3 regions of the Actinotalea sp. JY-7885 genome follow, and region 2 is predicted to be linked to each of the others. Evidence: predicted binding sites of a transcription regulator. Region 2 holds the regulator's gene; each other region holds the start of a gene.
What was found. Region 2 encodes LexA, which represses DNA repair genes until DNA is damaged. Its sites were predicted from a motif close to TCGAACANNTGTTCGA; they were not measured.
Positions count from the first base shown of each region.

Region 1: the regulator LexA is predicted to act here: its motif matches at 1,737-1,752, upstream of recA (recombinase RecA).
Region 3: the regulator LexA is predicted to act here: its motif matches at 1,562-1,577, upstream of uvrA (excinuclease ABC subunit UvrA).

Region 1 is NZ_JACEXH010000095.1:6,648-9,921, forward strand. It holds gene IDM29_RS10160 (regulatory protein RecX) at 1-379, opposite strand, end outside; gene recA (recombinase RecA) at 490-1,530, opposite strand; gene IDM29_RS10170 (DUF3046 domain-containing protein) at 1,857-2,081, opposite strand; partial or broken gene IDM29_RS10175 (DEAD/DEAH box helicase) at 2,165-3,274, shown strand, end outside.
Region 2 is NZ_JACEXH010000123.1:6,711-9,984, reverse strand. It holds partial or broken gene IDM29_RS11630 (ATP-dependent DNA helicase) at 1-528, shown strand, start outside; gene IDM29_RS11625 (L-lactate dehydrogenase) at 610-1,599, shown strand; gene lexA (transcriptional repressor LexA) at 1,607-2,371, opposite strand; gene IDM29_RS11615 (LysM peptidoglycan-binding domain-containing protein) at 2,628-3,062, shown strand; gene nrdR (transcriptional regulator NrdR) at 3,191-3,274, shown strand, end outside.
Region 3 is NZ_JACEXH010000001.1:75,737-79,010, reverse strand. It holds gene IDM29_RS00360 (glycoside hydrolase family 15 protein) at 1-1,453, opposite strand, end outside; gene uvrA (excinuclease ABC subunit UvrA) at 1,607-3,274, shown strand, end outside.

The DNA.
Region 1 (3,274 bases), on a different contig from region 2:
TCGCCATCGCCCGACGCGCCTGGGCCTGCGGGTCGATGTCGGGTCCCGAGCGCCAGCGCCGACGCAGCAGCTCGCGCGCTGCGCGCTCCTCGGTCTCGTCGTCGACCTGGGCGAGCGCCGCCTCGGCGTGCTCGTCGGCGATGCCCCGTCGCCGCAGCTCCTGCGCCAGGCCGCGCCGCGCCAGGCCGCGCGAGGCCTGCTGGCTGCGCACGAGCATCTGGGCGTACTCGGCGTCGTCCACCAGCCCGACCTCGGTGAAGCGGTCGAGCAGGCGCGACGCGAGCGCCTCGTCGACGCCCTTGCGCGCGAGCGCGTCCTCGAGCTGGCGCCTGCTGCGCGGCGCCCCCGTCAGCTGACGCAGGATGATCGCCCGCGCCACGGACTCCGGGTCGGGCTCCGCGTCCAGCGCGGCGGCGCTGTCGGTCGGCTGGTCCCCGGGCTCGTCGGCGGGCCGGCCGCGGGGCCGGCGCCGGCCCGCCGTCGGCCCCGTCAGAAGTCGACCTGCTTGGACGGGTCGGCCGGCGCGTCGATCCGGGCGCCGATGCCGAGCTTCTCCTTGATCTTCTTCTCGAGCTCGTCGGCCAGGTCGGGGTTGTCACGCAGGAACCCGCGCGCGTTCTCCTTGCCCTGGCCCAGCTGGTCGCCGTCGTACGTGAACCACGACCCTGACTTGCGCACGAACCCGTGCTCCACGCCCAGGTCGATCAGGCCACCCTCGCGCGAGATCCCGATGCCGTAGAGGATGTCGAACTCGGCCTGCTTGAACGGCGGCGCGACCTTGTTCTTGACGACCTTGACGCGCGTCCGGTTGCCGACCGCCTCCGTGCCCTCCTTGAGCGTCTCGATGCGGCGGATGTCCATGCGCACCGACGCGTAGAACTTCAGCGCCTTGCCACCGGTCGTGGTCTCGGGCGAACCGAAGAACACGCCGATCTTCTCGCGGAGCTGGTTGATGAAGATGGCCGTGGTGCCGGACGCGCTCAGGGCGCCGGTGATCTTGCGCAGCGCCTGGGACATCAGGCGCGCCTGGAGGCCGACGTGGCTGTCACCCATCTCGCCCTCGATCTCCGCCTTGGGCACGAGGGCCGCGACGGAGTCGATGACGACGATGTCGATCGCGCCGGAGCGGATCAGCATGTCCATGATCTCCAGGGCCTGCTCACCCGTGTCGGGCTGCGAGACCAGGAGCGCGTCCGTGTCCACCCCGAGCTTCTTGGCGTACTCGGGGTCCAGCGCGTGCTCGGCGTCGATGAAGGCCGCGATCCCGCCGGCCCGCTGCGCGTTCGCGACGGCGTGCAGGGCGACGGTCGTCTTGCCGGAGGACTCCGGGCCGTAGATCTCCACCACGCGGCCGCGGGGCAGGCCGCCGATGCCGAGCGCGATGTCCAGCGCGATCGAGCCGGTGGGGATCACCTCGATCGGAGCGCGGGTCTCGTCGCCCAGGCGCATGATCGACCCCTTGCCGAACTGGCGGTCGATCTGGCCGAGCGCGGCCTCCAGGGCCTTCGTGCGGTCTGCGGGAGCTGCCATCGTGTCACCTCGGGTTCTGGGCGGAACCCCACCCGGGGACCCGCGTTCGGCTGTGCGTCGGTCGTGCGTCTCGAGTCATGCGTCTCGGTCGTGCGCCGTGGTCGGCGACCTGCTGGTGACGCTACGCCCGGCCACCGACATCCCCGCGACGGGGCCGCCGGGGCTGGGGACGCACCGGACGCCGTACGCACCTGTGGACGAGTGTAGCGAACAGGTGTTCGATCACGGTGCGACACGCGGGGCGTCGATCCCCGCGGCGGTGGTGACGTCGCCGAACGTCGTGACGAGTCCTCGGGCGCTGATCAGCGGCTCCTGCTCGCCGACGCTCACCGGCGCCGGGACCCGCGCGTCAGGCTGCCCCAGCGGTCGGCCTGGGGGACGTCCATCGCGTCGCACAGCGCCCGCCAGACGGCGCGCGGGTCCTCGCCGTCCGCGAGCGCCTGCACCGCCGTGCGGTCGCCCAGCCCACCGAGCGCCTGGTCCTGCGTGAGGGTGCGGCCCAGCGGGCCGAGCACGTCGTCGACCAGCTCCCAGAACTCGCTGTAGCGCACGGAGCCAGGGTGCCACGGGGCGCGCCCGCTCGTCGCCGCGGGCCGACCGCGCCCGTGTCCGACCCGCGCGCCACAATGGCCCGATGAGCCCGATCGGACGGACGCCGGTCGCCGGACCCGGCGGACCGGTGACCGTCGCGCCCGGGCCGGCCGAGGTGCTCGCGCGCTTCTCCGCGCCGACGCGCGCGTGGTTCACCGGTGCGTTCGACGCGCCGACCTCGGCCCAGGCGGGCGCCTGGGACGCGGTCGCGGGCGGCGACCACGCCCTGGTGGTGGCGCCGACCGGCTCGGGCAAGACGCTCGCCGCGTTCCTCTGGGCCCTGGACGGGCTCCTGACGCAGCCGCCGCCCGAGGACCCCGTCGACCGCTGCCGCGTGCTGTACGTGTCGCCGCTCAAGGCCCTCGCGGCCGACGTCGAGCGCAACCTCCGCTCGCCGCTGGTCGGCATCCGGCAGGCCGCGACGCGGCTGGGCCTGGAGGTGCCCGAGGTGCGGGTCGGGATCCGGACCGGCGACACGCCGCCCTCGGAGCGCCGGGCCTTCGGCACGCGCCCGCCCGACATCCTCATCACGACGCCCGAGTCGCTCTTCCTGGTCCTGACGTCCGCGGCCAGGGAGGGCCTGCGAGGTGTCGGCACGGTGATCCTCGACGAGATCCACGCCGTGGCGGGCACCAAGCGGGGGGCGCACCTGGCGGTGAGCCTGGAGCGGCTGGACGCGCTCCTGGACGAGCGCGGGGGCGACGGGCCGCGCCCGGCGCAGCGGATCGGGCTCTCGGCCACGGTGAGCCCCGTCGCGGCCGTCGCCGGCTTCCTGCGCGGGGCCCGGACCGCGTCCGACGGCGGCCGCGAGGTCGCGGTGGTCCAGCCCCCGTCGACCAAGCGGGTGGAGGTCGACGTCGTGGTCCCGGTCCCCGACCTCACGGACCTCGGGGGTGCGACCCGCCCGGCGGGTGCGTCCGACGGCGCGGTCGGCTCACGCGGACCCGCGCACGGACGCGACGACGGGCCGGACCTGTCGGGCAGCGCCGCCGGGGCGCCCACGCGACCGTCGATCTGGCCGCACGTCGAGGAGCGCGTCGTCGACCTCGTCGCCACGCACCGCTCGACGCTCGTCTTCACCAACTCCCGGCGCGGCGCGGAGCGCCTCACCGCCCGCATGAACGAGGTCTGGGCCCAGCGGCAGGGCGAGGAC
Region 2 (3,274 bases):
GCCGCGGTGGCGGCCGCGGAGGCGATGCGCGAGCGCCTCGACGTCCCGGTCCTGTGCCAGGGCGACGACCAGCTGCCGACGCTCGTCGAGCGGTTCACGCAGGACGACGCGACGTGCCTGTTCGGCACCCTCTCGCTCTGGCAGGGGGTCGACGTCCCGGGCCCGACGTGCCGCCTGGTGCTGATCGACCGCATCCCGTTCCCGCGCCCGGACGACCCGGTGCGCTCCGCGCGCACCGAGGCGGTCGAGCGTGGCGGCGGCAACGGCTTCATGGCGGTCTCCGCGACGCACGCCGCCCTGCTGCTGGCGCAGGGCGCGGGGCGCCTCGTGCGGACCGACGCCGACCGCGGGGTGGTGGCAGTGCTCGACCCGCGGCTGGCGACGGCGCGCTACGGGCAGTTCCTGTCCCGGACCATGCCGCCCTTCTGGCAGACCACCGACGGCGGCGTCGCGCGCGCGGCGCTGGCCCGGCTCGCCGCACAGGCCGGCGGGCCGGCGATCACCCGGGGGCCGGACGCCGCCCCGTAGGGTGGCAGGCACGACCCGACGAACGAGAGGCGACGGCTCATGGCGGACGTGGCAGGACGTGTCGAGCACGAGCACGACGACATGGGGCTCGACGCGTCCCCGACCGGGCGCCGCACCACCAAGCTCGCGGTGGTCGGCGCGGGATCGGTCGGCTCGACCATGGCCTACGCGGCCCTCATGCGCGGGGCCGCGCGCTCCGTGGCGCTCTACGACATCAACACGGCGAAGGTCGAGGCCGAGGCGCTCGACATCGGCCACGGCATCCAGTTCATGCCGATGGCCGACGTGGTCGGGTCCGACGACATCCAGGTCTGCGCCGGTGCCGACGTCGTGGTCGTCACCGCGGGCGCCAAGCAGAAGCCCGGGCAGAGCCGCCTGGACCTCGCCGAGGCGACGATCGGGCTCGTGCGCGGGATGCTCCCGGACCTGGTCGCGGTCGCGCCGGACGCCGTGTACGTCATGGTCACGAACCCGGTCGACATCGTCACGTACGCCGCGCTGAAGTTCTCCGGCCTGCCGCCGAACCAGATGTTCGGCTCCGGCACGGTGCTCGACTCCTCGCGGCTGCGCTACCTGCTCGCGCAGCACACCGGCATCGCGGTGCAGAACGTGCACGCGTACATCGCGGGCGAGCACGGCGACTCCGAGATCCCGCTGTGGAGCTCGGCGACCATCGGCGCCGTGCCCCTGATGGAGTGGCCGGGCGTGCCCGGGCCCAACGGCACGGTCGTCGGCCGGCTCGAGGCCGCGGACCGCCAGCGGATCGCGGAGGAGGTCGTGAACTCCGCCTACCGGATCATCGCGGGCAAGGGCGCGACCAACTACGCGGTGGCCCTCGCGGGCTCACGCATCATCGAGGCCGTGCTGGGCGACGAGCGCCGGGTGCTCCCGGTGTCCTCGCTCCTGGAGGACTACCGCGGCATCTCCGACGTGTGCCTGTCGGTCCCGTCCGTGGTGGGCCGAGACGGCGTGGCCGCCCGGCTCGAGATCCCGCTGTCCGACGAGGAGCTGGCAGGGCTGCGCCGGTCCGCCGACCAGATCCGCGCCGTCGCGCGGCAGTTCGGGCTCTGACCGGGGGTCACAGGCTCCGCAGCACGCTCACCACGCGCCCGAGCACGACGGCGTCGTCGCCCGGGATCGGCTCGTAGGCGGCGTTCTGCGGCAGCAGCCAGACGTGGCCGTCCGCACGCCGTAGCGTCTTCACGGTCGCCTCGCCGTCGATCATGGCCGCGACGATCTCGCCGTTCTCGGCCACGGGCTGGCGCCGGACCACGACCCAGTCGCCGTCGCAGATGGCGGCCTCGATCATCGAGTCGCCCGCGACCTTGAGCAGGAACAGCTCTCCCTCGCCGACGAGCTGGCGGGGCAGCGGGAAGACGTCCTCGACGACCTGCTCGGCGAGGATCGGGCCGCCGGCCGCGATGCGACCCACGACCGGCACGTACGACGGCGCCGGGGCGGCGTCGTGCATGCCGGTCTCGTCGACGGGCACGCCGCCCCGGTCGGCGCCGAGCCGGCTGATGGCCCGCGAGTCGTCGGGCTGCACGACCTCGATGGCGCGCGGACGGTGCGGGTCGCGCCGCAGGTAGCCCTTGCGCTCGAGCACGGTGAGCTGGTGCTTGACCGAGGACGGGCTCGTCAGCCCGACCGCCTCGCCGATCTCCCGCATGCTCGGCGGGTAGCCCCGCCGCTCGACGCTCGACCGGATCGTCTCGAGCACGAGGCGCTGGCGGGGCGTGAGCCCGTCGCCGCCCGCGGCGGCGTCCGGCAGCGCGGTCACCGACGCGAGGTCACCGCCCGGCTGCTGGTCGGTGCCCGACGGGGGTGTGGTCCTGGGCGCCATGACGGCCTCCGTGTCTCTCGGGCGATGTCTCTCGGGCGATGTCTTCTCGGGCGACCGGCCCTGCGACGGGTCGTGTCAGTGCCTCGTGATGGTCTCTCGTCGTGCCTCCACCTTAGGGGCGCGATGCCGCGTGATCAAACATCTGTTCGAGCGTGTCTCGACACGGTGGGTGGCCCGTGGTAGACATCGTACAGACGTTCGACGTACAGCCGTTCGACGGACACGCGTTCGAATCGCTCGACGAAGGGGAGACGCCATGACGGCGATCATGTGGGACCACGAGCCCGTCCTGTCCGTCCGCACGCCCGCCGCACGCACGACGGCCGGACGCACGACGGCCGGCCGCACGACGACCCGGCGCGTCCCGGAGGTCCGGGCCGCCGACGGGCGGGCCCAGGGCGGGCACCTGCGCCTCACGCGCCGTGGCCGGCTGACGGTCTGGCTGGTCGCGGCCGCCGCCGGGGCGGGCGTCGTGCTCTCGGCCCAGGCCGCCGGCGCGGACTCTCCCGCGGCCGCCCAGCCCGTGGTCACGCACGTCGTCGCGCCGGGCGAGACGCTCTGGGAGATCGCCGGGGGCGTCGCGGCGCCGGGCCAGGACCGTCGCGACGTCGTCGCCGACCTCGTCCAGCTCAACGCGCTGGGCGGTGCGGAGCTCCAGGTCGGGCAGCAGATCCTCGTGCCGCAGCCCTGATCCCCAGCCCTGACTCCGCAGCGCTGATCCCGCCGCCCTGGCCCCCAGCGTCCGTGACCACCGCGGTTCGCAGCGCGGTGCCCGCCGACGGTACGGTGTGGCGGTCAGCCGGAGGAGGTGGAGGCGCGATGCACTGCCCGTTCTGCCGGCACAGCGACTCCCGCGTGGTCGACTCGCGCACGTCCGACGACGGCGCCTCGATCCGGCGCCGG
Region 3 (3,274 bases), on a different contig from region 2:
GGAAGCGCTCGTCGTCGGGCGGAAGGAACCCCACCTGCACCATCTGCAGCAGCGCCGCGTCGGTGTTCGTGCCGCCGTAGTACTGCACGAACGTGCCCAGCTCGGCGTCGTAGCCGTGCTCGAGCACGTCGGCGTGGATCTCCTCGCGCACCCTGCGCCAGCGCTCGACCGGTCCCGTGAGGCCGTGCTCCTCGACCGCCCGCACGGCACGGTCGACGGCGGCCCACGCCATGATCTTCGAGTGGGTGAAGTGGCGTGGCTCGCCGCGGACCTCCCAGATCCCACGGTCCGCGTGGTGCCACGTCCGGGTGAGGTCGTCGACGAGCAGCCGCTGGAGCGCCCAGGTGTCGGGGGTGTCCTCGAGCCCGCACGACCGGGCGAGGTGCAGGGCGGTCATGACCTCGCCCAGCACGTCGAGCTGGATCTGGTCGACGGCGGCGTTCCCGACGCGCACGGGACGCGAGCCCGCGTAGCCGGGGAGGTGGTCGAGCTCGACCTCCGGCAGCTCGCGGCGGCCGTCGGTGCCGTACATCACCTGCAGGTCCGAGGCGTCGCCCGCGACCGCGCGGAGCAGCCAGTCGCGCCAGTCGGTGGCCTCGGCCCGGTAGCCGTGCTCGAGGAGCGCCTCCAGGGTCAGCGCGGCGTCGCGCAGCCACACGAAGCGGTAGTCCCAGTTGCGCTCGCCGCCGAAGTCCTCGGGCAGGGACGTCGTGGGCGCCGCGATGATGCCGCCGGTCCGGGCGTCCGTCAGCAGGCGCAGCACGAGCAGGGACCGCACGACCGCGTCGCGGTACGGGCCTTCGTAGTCCGACGCGCGCGCCCACTGCGCCCACCGGATGCGGGTCGCCTCGAGGCGTTCCCCGATGGGCAGCCGCGCCGGGACCGGGTCCCAGGAGGCGGTCCACGTGAGCCCGAACTCGAGGGGAGGGCCCTCGCCGAGCTCGAACACGTCCCGGTGCCGGTGGTCCTCGGCGCGCGGCAGGGGGTCGCCCCGGAGCAGGAGGGCGTCGGGGCCGGCGATCGCGCGGATCGCCGGGATCCCGTGCGGATCACGGACCCGGTTCACCCAGGGTTCGATCTTCCCGTAGCCGAAGCGCACCACCCACTCGTGCTCCACGGTGACGGTCCCGGAGAGCACCTGCAGGGTACGCACCAGGTCCGCCCGGTCGTCGGCGAGCGGCATGGCGTCGACCACCACAGCGGTGCCCGTGGGCGTCTCGTACGTCGTCTCCAGGACGAAGGAGTCGTCCTGGTACCGCCGGGTGATGCGGGTGGCGTCGCGGACCGTGAGGAGCCAGCGGCCGTGCTCGGGGGCGCCGAGGAGGGCCGCGAAGCACGCCTGCGAGTCGAAGTGCGGCAGGCACAGCCAGTCGACGGACCCGGTGCGCGAGACGAGGGCGGCGGTGCGGCCGTCGCCGAGCACGGCGTAGTCCGCGATCGGGGTCGGGACCACCGGCCTGCGAACGGGAGGGGGCGGGGGAGCGGGGGGTCGCGGCGTCGTCGTCACGCGGACCAGTCTCGCCGCGGGCCGTCCGGCACGCCACCGTGGGGACCCGTGGCTTCGAACGCCTGTACGCTCGGCGTCGACCCGACGTAGGATGATCCGGTGAACGACCGACTCCTCGTGCAGGGCGCGCGCGAGCACAACCTCCGCAACGTCGACCTCGACCTCCCCCGGGACAGCCTCATCGTCTTCACCGGTCTGTCCGGCTCCGGGAAGTCGTCGCTGGCCTTCGACACCATCTTCGCCGAGGGGCAGCGGCGCTACGTCGAGTCGCTCTCGGCGTACGCCCGCCAGTTCCTCGGCCAGATGGACAAGCCCGACGTCGACTTCATCGAGGGCCTGTCGCCGGCGGTGTCGATCGACCAGAAGTCGACCAACCGGAACCCGCGGTCGACGGTCGGCACCATCACCGAGGTCTACGACTACCTCCGCCTGCTCTTCGCGCGCGCCGGGACGCAGTTCTGCCCGGTGTGCGGCGAGCAGGTCAGCCGGCAGACGCCGCAGCAGATCGTCGACCGCCTGCTCGAGCTGCCCGAGGGCACGCGGTACCAGGTGCTCGCGCCGATGGTCCGCGGCCGCAAGGGCGAGTACGTCGACCTCTTCAAGGAGCTCCAGGCCAAGGGCTTCGCCCGGGCCCGGGTCGACGGCGAGGTCGTCCAGCTGACCTCCCCGCCCGCCCTGGAGAAGAAGCTCAAGCACACGATCGACGTCGTCGTCGACCGCCTGGTGGCGCGCGAGGGCGTGCAGCGGCGTCTCACCGACTCGGTCGAGACCGCCCTCAACCTCGCCGGCGGCCTCATGGTCGTCGAGCTGGTCGACGCGGAGGCGGACGACCCGAACCGGGAGCGACGCTTCTCGGAGCACCGCGCGTGCCCGAACGACCACGTGCTGACGCTCGAGGAGATCGAGCCCCGCACCTTCTCCTTCAACGCGCCGTACGGTGCGTGCCCCGAGTGCACCGGGATCGGCAGCCGCCTCGAGGTCGACCCGGACCTCGTCATCCCCGACGAGGACGCGACGCTCGCGGGCGGGGCCGTCGCACCGTGGAACCAGGGTTCCTCGGCGGAGTACTTCCAGCGTGTGCTCACCGCTCTCGCCGCGGACCTCGAGTTCTCGATGGACGTGCCGTGGCGTGCGCTGCCGCAGCGCGCGAAGGACGCGGTCCTCTACGGGCGCGACCACAAGGTCCACGTGAAGTACCGCAACCGGTGGGGTCGCGAGCGCCAGTACTCGACCGGCTTCGAGGGTGTCGTGACCTTCATCCAGCGGCGCCACGCGGAGACCGAGTCCGACTGGTCCAAGGACAAGTACGAGGCCTTCATGCGCGAGGTGCCGTGCCCGGTCTGCCACGGCACGCGGCTCAAGCCGGAGGTCCTGGCGGTGCGGGTCGGCGGTCGCTCGATCGCCGAGGTCTGCGCGATGCCGCTGCGCGAGGCGCGGGACTTCCTCGGGACCCTGGAGCTGGGGGAGCGCGAGCGCGCGATCGCCGTGCAGGTGCTCAAGGAGATCGACGCGCGCCTGGGCTTCCTCCTCGACGTCGGCCTCGACTACCTCGCGCTCGACCGCCCGGCCGGCACGCTGTCGGGCGGCGAGGCGCAGCGGATCCGGCTCGCGACGCAGATCGGGTCCGGGCTCGTGGGCGTGCTGTACGTGCTCGACGAGCCGAGCATCGGGCTGCACCAGCGCGACAACCGGCGCCTCATCGACACCCTCACGCGCCTGCGCGACCTCGGGAACACCCTGATCGTCGTCGAGCACGACGAGGACACC